Regions from separate parts of the Neomoorella glycerini genome, predicted to be linked through region 3. Evidence: riboswitches for the same ligand, from Rfam matches in the RefSeq annotation. Region 3 holds a riboswitch; each other region holds the start of a gene.
The links. A riboswitch is a leader RNA that binds a small molecule or an ion and turns the genes downstream of it on or off. The one in region 3 is predicted to bind cobalamin.

Region 1 (4,646 bases), 580 kb from region 3:
TGAGGACGATAATGCCTCCCGGCCGCAAAGCTTCATGGCAGGCCCTTAAAATCTCGTCTAAGTGCCCACCGCTACCCCCGATGAAAACCCGGTCCGGCGGCGGCAACCCCTCCAGGGCTGCCGGGGCCCTGCCGGCCACCACCTGGACATTATCCAGGCCAAAACGCTTTACATTCTCCCTGATCAGGGTACAGGCCTCCGGGTTTACCTCCACGGCCAGGACCTGTCCCGGAGCCACCAGCCTGGCCGCTTCAACGGCCAGGGTCCCGGTTCCAGAGCCAACATCATAAACGATCATACCCGGACCCAAACGGGCTTTGGCCAGGGTAAGGATGCGGACTTCCTCTTTCGTCAGGGGGACCTGGCTGCGGCTAAAGTAATGGTCAGGTATCCCCGGCGTGCTGTAGGGCCAGTTAATCCGGTTCATAACCGGCTATCACCACCCCGGGCCTGGTTAAGGGCTGCCGGGCCAGTTCGGCTGCCGTCAGCCAGATTGTTTGCTCCTGATCGCTACCCAGGTCGGTACCCACCCACAACTTTATCCTGGCGAGGCCGTGGTCGGCCAGGTATTTACCTATAGCTGCCGGTGTGTTAGCCCCGCCGGTCAACATGGCCAGCCTCGCTTTCCCGGCAGCCAGCCGGGGCAGGTATGGTTCCAGGATCTCCAGGGAGCGTCCATGGCAGCTCAGGAAAGTGGCATCTTCCCAGCCCTGCATCAGGCGAGCAAAGGCCAGCTGGACGGAACTGATACCGGGGATAACGTTAATTTTTTCTCCGGGAAACTGGCGCTTGAGCCACGAGAGGAGGCTGTAAAAGCCGGGGTCCCCTGATACCAGTATAGCCGCCGGGCGGCCGCGTATTTGTAACAGAAAGGAACGTAATCCTTCCAGGTCGCCAGTGATCACCCTTTTCTCGCACTCCAAATCTTGAAAAAGGCTCAAAGCCCGGGGGCCACCGATAAGTACTTCGGCCGCAGCCGCAGCCCGGCGGGCCGCCGGCGTCAGGTATTCCTGGTTGCCGGGTCCAACCCCGATGACGGTCAGCCACCGGCCTTCAGCTCCCATGACCCCACGCCTCCAGTATTTGCCGGGCCATCCCATCCCAGCCTATAATTTCTCCCTGCAGGTTTAGCATAACCGTGCCCACTGTGAGTTCTCCACGGACAAGGGCCTCCGACCGCTGGCTGGCCCGGGCCGCCAGGGAGTCCCAGAACTCCCTCCCCAGGCCATGGTTGCGGATAATTTCCTGGGCAGCCTCAACTGTAGTTACCTCTAAAAGCTGCTGGACTACTTCCCGGGATGCCCCCCGCGCCGCGGCCCAGGCGGCCAGAATTTCCTGGCGGGCATCGGCCAGGCGACTGTGGGTATAAAAGATACCTCCTGCCACCTTGATGAGCTTGCCGCCATGCCCCCACAGGAGCACCTGCTTCACCCCGCGCTCGGCGCAGGCCTCCAGCATGTAGCCAATAAAGTTGCTGGTTAAAACAATGGCCGTAGCCGGTAGATGATAGCGTTCCTCGGCCTGGCGTTGCCCCAGGCGGCCGGGGGTCAGGATGAGGGTTTCCCAGCCGGCAGCCAGGGCGACATCAATCTGGGGTACCAGGGAGGTACGGTAGGCCTCTTCGGACATGGGTTCGACAATGCCGGTAGTGCCCAGGATAGAAAGACCGCCCTCAATCCCCAGGCGGGGGTTGAGGGTCCGCCGGGCCAGTTCTTCGCCACCGGGGATGCTGATCTCCAGTTCCAGGCCCTGGCCGGGCGGGGTTACATCGGCTACTGCCGCGGTAATCATTTGCCTGGGAACAGGGTTAATGGCCGGTTCCCCTGGAGGTATGGCCAGGCCGGGGCGGGTTACTGTCCCGACGCCGGCCCCGCCGCGTAAAGTCAATCCCCCGCCAGTTTTCCGGGCGCGGACATGGATGGCAGCCCCGTGGGTAACGTCAGGGTCATCACCGGCGTCTTTAAACACCACGGCTTCGGCCCAGTCCGGGCCATGATGGACAGTAACCGGTAGAGTGACCTTTTCTCCCCGGGGCAGGGTAAGGGTAACCTCCCGCACCAGCTGCTTCTGCCATAAAGCCAGGGCCGCCGCCCTGGCTGCTGCTGCCGCGCAGGTACCTGTGGTATAGCCCCGCCGTAATTCCTTCTGCAACGATTTTTCCTCCAGGCAGCGTTTATCTCTTTAGTTTCCTGTGGATTTCCGGGGAAATTCCTCCCCGGCAGCAGCGTCCCTTTTATTATCCTTTAAAACCAGGGGCAGCCCCGCCACCACCAGGTAGACCCGGTCGGCCCGGCTGGCTATCTCCTGGTTGGCCAGGCCCAGGAGGTCCCGGAAAACCCGGCCCAGGGGATAGGGAGGAATGAGTCCCATTCCCACTTCTTCAGTAACAATAATTACCCGCGCCGGTACCTGCCAGGCTACGACCGCCAGTTCCCTGACTTTAACCATGATGGCTTCTATAGCCGCTATATTTTTTTCCCAGCTATCTTCTGCTTCAATTGTTTCCTGGCTCAAAAGGTTGCTAATCCACATGCCCAGACTATCAAGGATGATGGTACCGGCACGCTGGCCTTCCCTGGCTACGGCTTCCGTTACGGCCAGGGGAACTTCTACCGTCTGCCAGCCGGCCGGCCTCCGGCGCCGGTGCATGTCCACCCGGGCAGCCATTTCTGCATCGCCCACGGTAGCCGTGGCCAGGTAGACTACCTTTGCGCCCCCGGCAGCAGCCAGCTCTTCGGCCAGGCGGCTTTTGCCACTCCTGGCACCCCCGGTTACCATGATTAACGAGCCGTATCCCAAGGTATGGCCTCCTAAATCCTAAAATAAAAACTCCAGCCCCCCACGAAGTAGCTGGAGTTACATAACCTAACTTGCGGCCCCTTAACGCGAGGGTGAAATGAACAGGCAGGTTTCCTGGCTCCGGCTCCTTGCCTGGCTTCGCCTTCCCGGTATAATACCAGTGGCCTTGAAGCAGGCTCCCCGGTTACAGTGGCGCGACCGCTCAGGATTTACACCTGATTCCCTTTTAACCTGTCAGGCACCTGTTCCCTATTAAGTTAATTATAGTATAAATCGTCCCCTCCTATCAGTCAAGCCCTGGGCAACGATAGACCCTGGAGCTTATTGGTGAGCAAAACCAGCTCTTTATTCTTTTCCCAGATGGCCCGGGCGTAGCGCCGGTTGCGGAGCTGGATCTGTTCCTTTTCCTGGCGCAGGCGATTTACCAGTTCCCACTTTTCGGCTTCGCTTTTTTCCACCAGGCGCATCAGGACACGCCGGCTGACCCTTAATTGTTCCACCTTGCTTTCCAGCTCTTGAATGCGCCGGTAAAGGGCACCTGCATCATTGCCAGCCAACGGCCCCACCCCCCTCATTATTAGTTTGCTAAAATATATGCCCGGAAGTCAAACCTTAGTCGCTTGAGCTTTAATCTTTTCGGCCCGCCTCTGTAATTGCTCCAGTTCGATTGTGCCCACCTGGCAGGCTCCCAGGTCGGCATGGCTGCTATCAACTATGCCGTGGAAATCCGACCCGCCGGTTACTACCAGGTTATACCGTGATGCCAGTTCCAGGTAACGCCCGGTGGCAGCGGCATCGTGGTGGGGATAGTAAGCTTCAATACCCTGCAAGCCGCTGCCCACCAGGGCAGGAATAAGACCATCGGCCCGGCTTATGCCCGGGTGGGCCAAAACCGGAACCCCTCTAGCCTTTAATATTACCTCCACAGCCCGGGCAGGTGAGACTTTGGCCCGCGGGACATAAGCAGGCCGGCCCCGCTCCAGCAAAGTTCGGAAGGCAAACTCCACCGATGGTACATAACCCTTGCGAACTAGAACGGCCGCAATATGGGGACGGCCCATGGCCTCGCCCCGCACTTCCTGCTCTACCTCACCCATGCTAATATCATAACCCAGCTCTTTAAGCCGGCCTACCATCCTGGCCGTACGCCGGTAACGCGCCTGGCGCATTGTTTCCAGGAAAGCCAGCAAACTTTCCTTTTGCCAGTCGATATAATAACCCAGGATATGGATCTCCCCTTCTTCCCATTCGGTGCTCAGTTCGACCCCGGCAATTACCTTAACGCCATAACTGTTTCCGGCAGCCAGTGCCTCTGCCAGGCCGGCTACCGTATCATGGTCGGTAACACCCAGGGCCGTTAACCCTTTTGTCTTCGCCAGGCTGATTAGTTCAGTGGGTGACAGCCGGCCGTCGGAGGCCGTAGTATGGGTATGTAAATCAGCTGCCATCTTTACCCGGCTCCAATCTTTTGCTAGTTATTGTAACACAAAAGCCTGCCCTCCTTACCGGTAAGCAGGCTTTTTTAGCGTTGTTTGATGGTTAACTTATGCCGGCCCATAGTGTTGCAACCGCTGGATAGCGGTTGCCCGGCCGGTACCGGGATCAATATCTATCAGGACAGCTTCCAACTGAATAATTCCACCAGCTACTTCAAAACGCACCGGCAACTGGGTAAGAAATTTTTTAACGATAAGCTCTGTCTTCACCCCCAGGACAGAATCCCTGGGGCCGGTCATGCCTACATCGGTAATATAGGCCGTCCCCTGGGGCAGGACCCGGGCATCAGCCGTCTGGATATGGGTATGGGTCCCGATGACGGCACTTACCAGGCCGTCCAGGTACCAGCC
Region 2 (4,646 bases), 150 kb from region 3:
TGATATAGTCCTGCCCCAACACGTCCAGCAAAGTAGCCCGGGTCAAGCGCATTAAAGTTGCGCTGGTGCCGGCACCGAGGACTATAGCGGGTAAAAGTAAGTGCTGCCAGGTGCCGAAACCGCTGGTAGGGAGTAGATGCAGTCGTTCGGCCGTCAAGCCAATCAATAAAATAGCGAGCCAGAAACCTGGCATAGAAGTTAGCGTAAGGGCGCCCGCCCTTCCCAGATGGTCCATGAAGGTGTCGCTCTTAATCGCCATCAAGACACCCAGCGGGATGCCAAACAAAACGGCAAAAGTAACTGCGGCAAGGGCAAGCAAAGCAGTAGCCGGCAGCCGGCTCAAAAGCTCGCCAGCCACCGGCCTTCCGGTCATATATGAAGTTCCCAGATCTCCCTGCAAAGCCCTGCCTACCCAATTCATATACTGTACCGGCAAGGGTTTATCCAGGCCCATTTGCTGCCGCATGGCCTGGATCTCCTCCTGGGTAGGTTCAGTCATCCCGCCCAGCCGCAGGACTTCTGCCGCCGGGTCCCCGGGGGCGATTACCCCCAGCAGAAAAGCAATAAGTGTTATTCCTAGAAGGGTTGGGATACCGGCCCCCAGGCGTCGCAAAATATACATCACCTTGATGCCAGCTCCATTTCCGGCAAGGTAGTGCCGTAAATAGCGGCTTCATAGCCGCGCAAGCGCTTATTGTAAGCGATCAGGTTAACATCATAGAAAAGGGGTATAATCGGTAGTTCCCTGGCTGTTATTTCCTGGATACGATTATAAATCTCTTTACGTCGTTTAATATCCAGTTCCTGTTCAGCCTTTGCTATCAAATTGTCAACCTCGGGATTGTTATATCCCAAGCTATAGTTTACGTTGGAAGCCCCTTTGCTCGTCGCAAACCAGCGGAAAAGGGTATCAGGTTCACCATTGGGGAGCCCTTGAATACGTAAGGCAATATGATAATCTCCCTTTTTCATAGCTTCGTTAAAGGCTGCCCCATCCAGCACCCGGATTTCGGCATCCAGGCCAAGCTGTTTTAAGTAAGATTGGACTAGCTCTGCCTGGGCTTTATAAGGATACCGGTCCAGGGCATAGGTGGGAATTATCACTACTACTTTCTCTTTCTTATTCCCCAGGGTTTCCCGGGCGAGCCGCTTCGCTTCTTCCGGGTTGTACTCGGGTTTAAGGTCCGAATGGAAAGGAGAAGCGTTGCTGAGCATGCTGCCTGCCGGCGTGCCGTAACCATAATATAACTCTTTTACAATAAAGTCCCGGTCAACCAGCAGGCTTAAAGCCTTGCGCATACGGACATCGTTAAAAGGCGGCTTGGTGCCGTTGGTCATTATATAATGGGTAATAGTTGAAGGGGCGGAAGACACGGCAAAACGGTTGTCCTTGAGCAAATCCCTGGCCTGGGCAGGCTGGATGGCTCCCAGATCCATTACCCCCATAATTTCTTCCGCTCTAAGCGCCGCCAGCCGCGTTTCGGGTTCCGGTATCACTCTCACCCGGATGCGTTTTGTCTTGGCCGCCTTGCCCCAGTAATTCTCATATGCTTCCAGCAAAGCATACTGGTCTTTTTTATGTTCTACCAGTTTAAACGGACCTGTACCCATCGGCAGGCTATTAAAGTCGCCGTTATCATTAAAATTACGTGGGCTGAAAATGGCACTATAAAAGTTAACCATCCTGAAAGGCAAAGTGGGCTGGGGTTTTTCGAAAGTGAGGCGCACGGTGTAAGTATCAATTTTAACAACCTGCTTCAACCCCGGATAAGCTTCTTTGATGTTAAATGAATAAAAGGGCGATGTCCGCGGGCTGATCTTCTGGTAACGATTAAAATTAGCAATAACGGCATCGGCATCAAAAGCAACGCCATCATGGAACTTTACGCCCTGGCGGAGCTTAAACGTCCATTCCCGGCCATCGCGGGACATCTCCCAGGCCTCGGCCAGGCACGGCGCCGGTTGCCCGTGATTATCCAAGGTAATAAGTGGCTCCCAAACATGAAGAATAGAGCTAGTATAATAAGGGTCTTTAGCTCCGGGCGCAAGGTCACGTGGAGCGGCCAGAACAACTTCTGCAGTAACTTCTTTGCTTTCCCGTGTACAACCAGAGATAAACAAGGGAAGGCTTATAATTAAAAAAAGAATCATCAATACAACTAAACTACTGCTTTTAGCAGGTCTATAAAAAATTGATTTAGACCACTTATGCATAAATAGCAATCCTCCTTTTTAAGGTTCTTTAAAGCAACATAAAATCCATGTTTTCCTGCCGGCAAAAATGCAAAATAAAAACTCACCTCCCTATCCGCGCAGGTTGGTCAGGCAAAGGGCAACAGGCAGGTTTCCTGGCTCAGGTTCATTGGCACCCCACGTCTTCCCAGGCTATAAAAGCCCAGTGACCCATGGGTGGGGCTCCTCACCTTTACAGTGGCGGGACCGCGCCGGATTCGCACCGGCTTCCCTTTTAACTTTTACCCCTCGAGGTAAAAGCACCCGTTCCTCAGCTGATATACATAAATTTAATAAATTTAATATTAAGTTTAGCATGATTGATGACGTTTGTCTACGGTCAGGGTTTTGATAGTACGTGTCAAGATGTAGTAGGCAAAAAGAGACCTCACATAAAAATCCCATATATATCCAACACCTTTTCCGGCTCCGGAGTATTGTGCAGTAATTCTCTGCGCCTGTCAAGGTTAAAGCCTGCGGCCGCCTACGGCGACCTTGACAGGCTTCGCGAATTACTGCCTGCTCTAATTAAGCCGGAAAAGGGGTTAGAATATAGCTCCACTAATTCTTGTTAGTTGCCTCAAGGTATATTTAACCCAATCTGTTCCCGCCTCAGGGCCAACAAGGGCTGGTACTCTCTTCCTTAACCATGCTTCTACGTCTTCTTTAACTATCTTCTTTTCTTTTATTACTTTAACGGGATTCTTTTCTACTTGTGGCATCTTCTTTTCTAGCCATGCGGCTAATTCTCCATTGGCTTTGAGCATAAGTAATGCTACCATGGCCGTTGCTCCTGCTTCGCTCCAGCTCATTCCCCTCTTTTTCATGCGAATGGCTATTTTTTTGTCTACTGTTGTTTCGGCTACGCCCATCCCGTATAACTTTAGCCCTTCCAGTTGTCGTGGTAACCGCAAGCGGTAATCTAACAGGTTATCGCGATATCTTTGACAGTAGTCATATACTTTTTGGCGTTGTTGCTTGTTTTTGCGGTTCGGTGCTTCTTCTATGAGTGCTTCCATGGTGTCCAAAAAGACCTGCTCTTGACCTTTGGCTAAAATCTCCATTAATCCTCGCGCTGTTTCGTTCCCATAAGCCTGCCTTATATCCCGGTGGAGGTGGTAGCGGTCCAATTGTACAATGGCTCCTGGTAACTGTTCTTTGGCTGTCTTCTGGATCCAGCTGGCTCCGTCGCCATTGACCACATATATTGTTTTTTCGTCTATCTCGTAGTACCTGGCTATTTCCGTGGTGAGGGCTTCCCAAAATTGTTCTCCATCTTCATAGATGCCCATTACTACCCGCGGGTTCTTGAGATGCCGGGCATTCCCTTTTTCTATCCACCCTTCGTATACTATTCCTACTTTTACTTCTATCCGCTCTTGCTTGCTCCTTTGCAGGGGAATCATTATGCCATCGGCTTCGATAAATAGTGCCGGTACTTTTTTCTTTTTGCCTTGGGGCTCTTCCCCGCTCACGAATAGCTTGTTGCGCAGGGCTTCTTGCAGTCCTTTTTGTTCCAGTCCATTTCGTTTTACTTCGCTATGGATGGTCATATGGCTTAATTGGCCCATCCCTGCTTCGGCCATTATTTCCGCTGCCTGCCTGAAGGGTAACCGGGTTGCCAGCGATACGGCTAATTTGAGCAGTCTTCCTGTCAGGCGCTTTCCTTGGCGTAAGTTCAGGGCTTCGTCTAACAGAAACCTTCCCTCGCCTCTTTTCTTTTTGCGCGTCGCTTTGACATATAGTCGGCGCTTAAAGGTTATATCCCCGTACAGGCAGGTGATTGTGCGGTAGCGGAAGCCAGCTATCCTATATCTCTTGGGTTTTGCTGGCATAAGGGCATCATCCAGGGCTTCCAGTACGGCTACCAATAATCGCCTGGCTATTTGCAGGATAACTTCTTCTAGAGTGTTGAAATTCTCGATACCATCTAATAAACTAAAGATGGTAGCGGTACTGGTATTACCGTTTACCATAAAGAGACCTCACTCCTTTTACGGTGTTTTTCTTCTTGTGAGGTCTCTTTTCTCTTTTTTGCTCCTTTTTCCTCCTGCCTACTGTAATTTTACACTAACGTTTTGATACAGTGCTGACGCATGAAAATATATAAAGACAAAGTTCAGGGACCAAAATCAGGCGAACGAACAGTGAGAACTCAAAAAGGGGAGGTAGGTACCCTCTATAAACGATAAAAAAGCTCCGAACAGGAAAAAAGAGGGGTAAAATTGAGTACAGCAAAGCAAGCCATCTTTATGTAAGCGGCTATAAGCTACTTGAAGGTAAAGAATTAAGTTGTCGCTGACGCAGAGATTAAAGTTTCAAAAGGCCAAGCGTATTCTGGGCGGCTTAGTGCAGAGAGCCAACAATTGGTCGCGATCAATCCAGGGGTTGCTCCAAGTCTCCCGGAGGAACTT
Region 3 (4,646 bases):
TTCAGGGAGCGGATAAATTCCTCCAGGCCTGGCGCCAGGGTTGGCTCTCCTCCGGTTATACAAACGGCCTGCACCCAGGAGCGGCGCCGACTCAACAGGTTTAAAACCTCCTCAGGGCTGATTTCCGGCAAAGTAAAAGGACGTAGCACCAGGTCGGCATTGTGGCACCAGGGGCAGCGGAAATTGCACCCGCCATAAAAGACGGTGGTGCAGACCTCGCCGGGGAAGTCCACCAGGCTCGTTAACTGGATGCCTCTAATGGTTATGGGTACCGCCCCCTTAAAACATCAGGTGACAGGACGGAAGCTCCGCCGCTCCCGGAACTCTTCCTGCTTGCCTTTATTCCAGTTCTTTACCGGCCGGTAATAGCCGACGATCCGGCTCCAGACCTCCGTCTCCCGGCCGCATTCCGGGCATGTCCACTGCTCGCCGGAAAGATACCCGTGCTCGGGGCAGATGCTGAAGGTAGGCGTAATGGTTAAATACGGCAGGCGGAAATTATGCATCACCGTCTGCAGAAAACGCCGGCAGGTGGCGGTATCAGTCACCCTTTCCCCCAGGTAGGCATGAAAGACCGTGCCACCGGTGTATTTCAGCTGCAACTCGTCCTGGTGCTCCAGGGCGGTAAAAACGTCGTCGGTGTAGCCGACCGGCAGGTGGGTGGAATTGGTGTAATACGGTTCGTTGGCACCGGAAGTGATAATATCAGGATAAAGGCGCCTGTCCAGCCGGGCCAGACGGTAAGAAGTGCCTTCCGCCGGCGTGGCTTCCAGGTTGAAGAGCTGGCCGGTTTCCACCTGGTAGGTGGCCAGGACAGAACGCATGAAGTCCAGGATTTCCAAAGCCAGGCCCCTTCCCTCGCGGGTGTCTATGCCTTTCCCCCAAAAGTTTAAGAGGGCCTCGTGCATGCCGACAATGCCGATGGTATTGAAATGGTTCTCCCAGTACCTGCCGAAGCGTTCTTTAACCCGCCGCAGGTAGAACCGGGAGTAAGGATAAAGCCCCTGCTCCGTCAGCTTCTCCAGGATGTTGCGCTTGAGGAGCAGGCTTTCCTTTGCCAGGTCCATCTTCGCCTTTAAGCTGCTGAAGAACTCTTCTTTAGTTGCGGAAAGGTAACCCAGGCGCGGCAAATTTATGGTCACCACGCCGCACGACCCCGTAAGAGGGTTGGCGCCGAAAAGTCCGCCGCCGCGTTTCTTGAGTTCCCGGTGATCCAGTCGCAGATGACAGCACATGCTGCGGACATCCTCGGGCTTTAAATCGGAGTTGATAAAGTTGGCGAAGTAGGGGATGCCGTATTTGGCCGTCATGGCCATGATCTTGTTTGCCACCGGGCTTTCCCAGGGAAAATCAGGCGTGATGTTGTACGTGGGTATGGGGAAGGTAAAAATGCGGCCCCGGGCATCCCCCGCCATCATCACCTCGCAAAAGGCCATATTCAGCCAGTCCATCTCTTGCTGAAAGTCGCCGTAGCATTCCTCGCGCCGCTCGCCACCGATAATGACCGGCTCGCCGGCTAAAACCTGCGGCACGACCACATCCATGGTCAGGTTGACAAAGGGTGTCTGGAAGCCCACCCTGGTGGGCACATTGAGGTTAAAGATAAACTCCTGCAGGGCCTGCTTGACTTCCCGGTAGTCCAGGCCGTCGTAACGGATAAAGGGAGCGAGGTAGGTGTCGAAACTGGAAAAGGCCTGGGCCCCGGCGGCTTCCCCCTGCAAGGTATAAAAGAAATTGGCTATCTGCCCCAGGGCCGTCCGGAAATGCCGGGGCGGCGCGCTTTCCACCTTTTGCCCCACGCCGGCAAAGCCGCTTTCCAGCAGATCGGCCAGGTCCCAGCCACAGCAATAGGGCGCCAGCAACCCCAGGTCGTGGATATGGAGATCGCCCCTTTCATGGGCCTCGCGGATGGCCGGCGGGTAGACCTTTTCCAGCCAGTACCGGGAACTGACGGCAGCAATGATATGGTTGTTGAGGCCCTGGAGGGAATAATTCATGTTGCTGTTCTCATTAATCCGCCAGTCCTGGCCGTCAAGGTAGCCCTGGACCATTTCCTGCACGTTAACCAGGAGGTGGCGGAAATCCCGCCATTCCGCATGTTGTTGCCGGTAAAGGATATAGGCCTTGGCCGTCCGGGCATGGCCGTTCTCAATTAATACTTTTTCTACCAGGTCCTGCACGTCTTCGACGGTAGGCAGCCTGTCGACAAATTTTTCCGCTAGAAGGGCCGTCACCTGGTTGGCCAGCCGGCTAGCCAGGCGGCGGTCCTGGCCCCCGACAGCCAGGGCCGCTTTGTAAATAGCATTGATAATCCTTTCCTCGTCAAAGTCCACTACCCGGCCGTCGCGCTTGATGATCTTCCTGGGTATCATGATAAAATTTTAATCTCCTTTCGCCTGCCTGAATTAAAAACCCCAACCACGCCTGCGTAGCTGGGGTAAATTTCTCCCTTTACCTCACCTTCACCATGGCCGTGGTTTAACGGTGCAATCCCACGGGCAGGTCTCCTGGCTCGGGTTCAACGCTCCCTGCTGCCTTCCCGGGTTTAGACCCCAGTGGCTCCTTTAGCAGGTACTCCCCCTCACAGTGGCGGCACCGCGCCGGACTTGCACCGGCTTCCCTGGCACCCGCGAGAATCGTTTTCTGGTAATGTTCGACAAAGAAGAGGCAAATTCCTGCCGTTATAACTATCTCCCCTGGTCAATAATGGTTTTTATTCACCAGGAGCTATTTTTTCCTGTTGGAATTACTTTATTTCCCGGCTTCTATGGGGGCATGTATTACAAAGGGAGGGATCGTCAAAGGAGATCTGGCAGTAAGTCCCTTCCTCCTTCCAGCATGGCTTGGCGCACCCTATGCGTTCAGTCTTACGGGAGCAGGCCGGGCAGTCCTCATATAACCAGCAAGGATAAAAAGCCAGGTAGTGTTTGATGGAGTTTAAATTAAAGCCTTTATCGATGAGCTTTTGAATGAAGCGCAGCCGTTTCAAGTCATTATTTGAGTAAAGGCGCCGCCCGTTCTTGCGTGCGGGCTGGATGAGTTTATGTCTTTCCCAGACCCGCAGGGTGCCCGGCTGTATGCCCAGTAAATCGGCGACCACGCTGATGGTATATAACATTTGTTCCGGCATGGGAAGCCGCCTCGCTTAACAATCAGGTTATAATTATTTACAGTTTTATTTTACGTTAACTTATCATCCCAGATCAAGTATCGCTTTTCTCCTTTTGAGAACATATTTTTGCTATATCTAAATAACTTTGCTGTAATATTTTTTATAAGTTTATTGACATGATTATGTTCAAGAAATATGATATAAGTAAGATCAATAGTAAGCGGGGCGAAGAAGGCCGGTGTATCCCATCGGTATGGTTATCCAGGTCTTAGATATTTCTCCCCACCGCCTGCGTCGCTGGGAACGAAAGGGACTGGTCGTTCCCACGAGAAAAAACGGCCGGCGCTGCTATTCGGAACTGGATTTACAGCGGTTAATGTTTATTAAGCGCCTCCTTGATGGCAAGCACTGCCGGCTTGCAAACCTCCCCCATTATCTCGCCTTTTACCCCTGCTGGCAGGACGGTAAATGTATAAGCACCCCTCTAAAAGAGCCACATGAAGGGGCGCGTCCTTGCTGGCAAAAGAAAAACTGGTATTGCCCGGGACAGGTCCCATAACATCAAGACTGGCTACCAGTTCCACCGGAAAGTATAGTCAGGGTTACAAGGCAAGGAAATATCCGTTTTTTAACTTCTAGCACCATTCATTAAATTTTATACAGGAGTGTTGTTTATGTCCATTTTGCTGGCTGCAGAAGTGCCTGGCCCTGCAAAAATCTCCCGGGCCATGGGCGGGGCCAGCCTGCAGGCCTGCCTGGCCTGCGGCGTGTGCACCGGCGGCTGCCCTGCCGGCAACATCGGCGCACCGGTAGACCCCCGTAAAATGGTGCGCCTGCTCCTGCTGGGGATGGAAGACCGGCTCCTGGCGTCAGATATGATCTGGCTGTGCACCATGTGCGGCCGCTGTACAGTCTACTGCCCGGTGGGTGTGAATATGGGTGACCTGGTCCGGGCCGTGCGGTCGAAACTGGCGGCAGAAGGCCGCGTCCCCGTAAACCTGCAGAAAGTGGTAGACCTGGCTCTAGAGTCCGGCAATAATATGGGGATCAGCCAGGAGGATTACCTCGACACCCTGGACTGGATGCAGGAAGAGCTCCAGGCGGAGTTCGGCAGTGAGGCGGAAATACCCGTTGATAAGAAGGACGCCAGGATATTGTACGTTATCAACCCGCGGGAAGCGAAGTTCTTCCCCCTCTCCATCCTGGCGGCGGCCAAAGTGTTCCATGCCGCCGGCGAAAGCTGGACCCTTTCCAGCCGCTACTGGGACGCGACCAACTACGCCCTTTTCTCCGGGGACGACAAAGCCGGCGCTATCCTGGTGCAGCGCCTGGCCGATGAGGTGGAGCGCCTTGGCTGCCAGGAGTTGATCATGACCGAGTGCGGCCATGCCTTCCGCGCCATTCGCTGGGGGCCGGAGCAGTGGCTGGGGCACAAACTCCCCTTCAGCGTGCGCAGTATCGTCCAGCTCATGGCCGAATACCTGCAAGACGGCCGTATCCGCCTTGACCCCTCCCGCAACAGCGAACCGGTAAC

Region 1: linked by a shared signal. The riboswitch ahead of cobU (bifunctional adenosylcobinamide kinase/adenosylcobinamide-phosphate guanylyltransferase) and the one ahead of MGLY_RS16990 (ribonucleoside triphosphate reductase) in region 3 are both predicted to bind cobalamin.
Region 2: linked by a shared signal. The riboswitch ahead of MGLY_RS16280 (ABC transporter substrate-binding protein) and the one ahead of MGLY_RS16990 (ribonucleoside triphosphate reductase) in region 3 are both predicted to bind cobalamin.

What each region holds. Positions count from the first base shown of each region.
Region 1 is NZ_CP046244.1:2,835,976-2,840,621, reverse strand. Features, by position in the region: gene cbiT (precorrin-6Y C5,15-methyltransferase (decarboxylating) subunit CbiT) at 1-427, opposite strand, end outside; gene cbiE (precorrin-6y C5,15-methyltransferase (decarboxylating) subunit CbiE) at 414-1,064, opposite strand; gene cbiD (cobalt-precorrin-5B (C(1))-methyltransferase CbiD) at 1,054-2,151, opposite strand; gene cobU (bifunctional adenosylcobinamide kinase/adenosylcobinamide-phosphate guanylyltransferase) at 2,182-2,799, opposite strand; cobalamin riboswitch at 2,887-3,060, opposite strand; gene MGLY_RS14195 (translation initiation factor 2) at 3,090-3,356, opposite strand; gene MGLY_RS14190 (PHP domain-containing protein) at 3,405-4,247, opposite strand; gene MGLY_RS14185 (TIGR00282 family metallophosphoesterase) at 4,344-4,646, opposite strand, start outside.
Region 2 is NZ_CP046244.1:3,259,679-3,264,324, forward strand. Features, by position in the region: gene nikB (nickel ABC transporter permease) at 1-622, opposite strand, end outside; gene MGLY_RS16280 (ABC transporter substrate-binding protein) at 622-1,980, opposite strand; cobalamin riboswitch at 2,322-2,515, opposite strand; gene MGLY_RS16285 (ISLre2 family transposase) at 2,778-4,208, opposite strand; gene MGLY_RS16290 (hypothetical protein) at 4,551-4,646, opposite strand, start outside.
Region 3 is NZ_CP046244.1:3,412,206-3,416,851, forward strand. Features, by position in the region: gene MGLY_RS16985 (anaerobic ribonucleoside-triphosphate reductase activating protein) at 1-266, opposite strand, end outside; gene MGLY_RS16990 (ribonucleoside triphosphate reductase) at 288-2,372, opposite strand; cobalamin riboswitch at 2,481-2,646, opposite strand; gene MGLY_RS16995 (MerR family transcriptional regulator) at 2,747-3,130, opposite strand; gene MGLY_RS18945 (MerR family transcriptional regulator) at 3,366-3,671, shown strand; gene MGLY_RS17005 ((Fe-S)-binding protein) at 3,787-4,646, shown strand, end outside.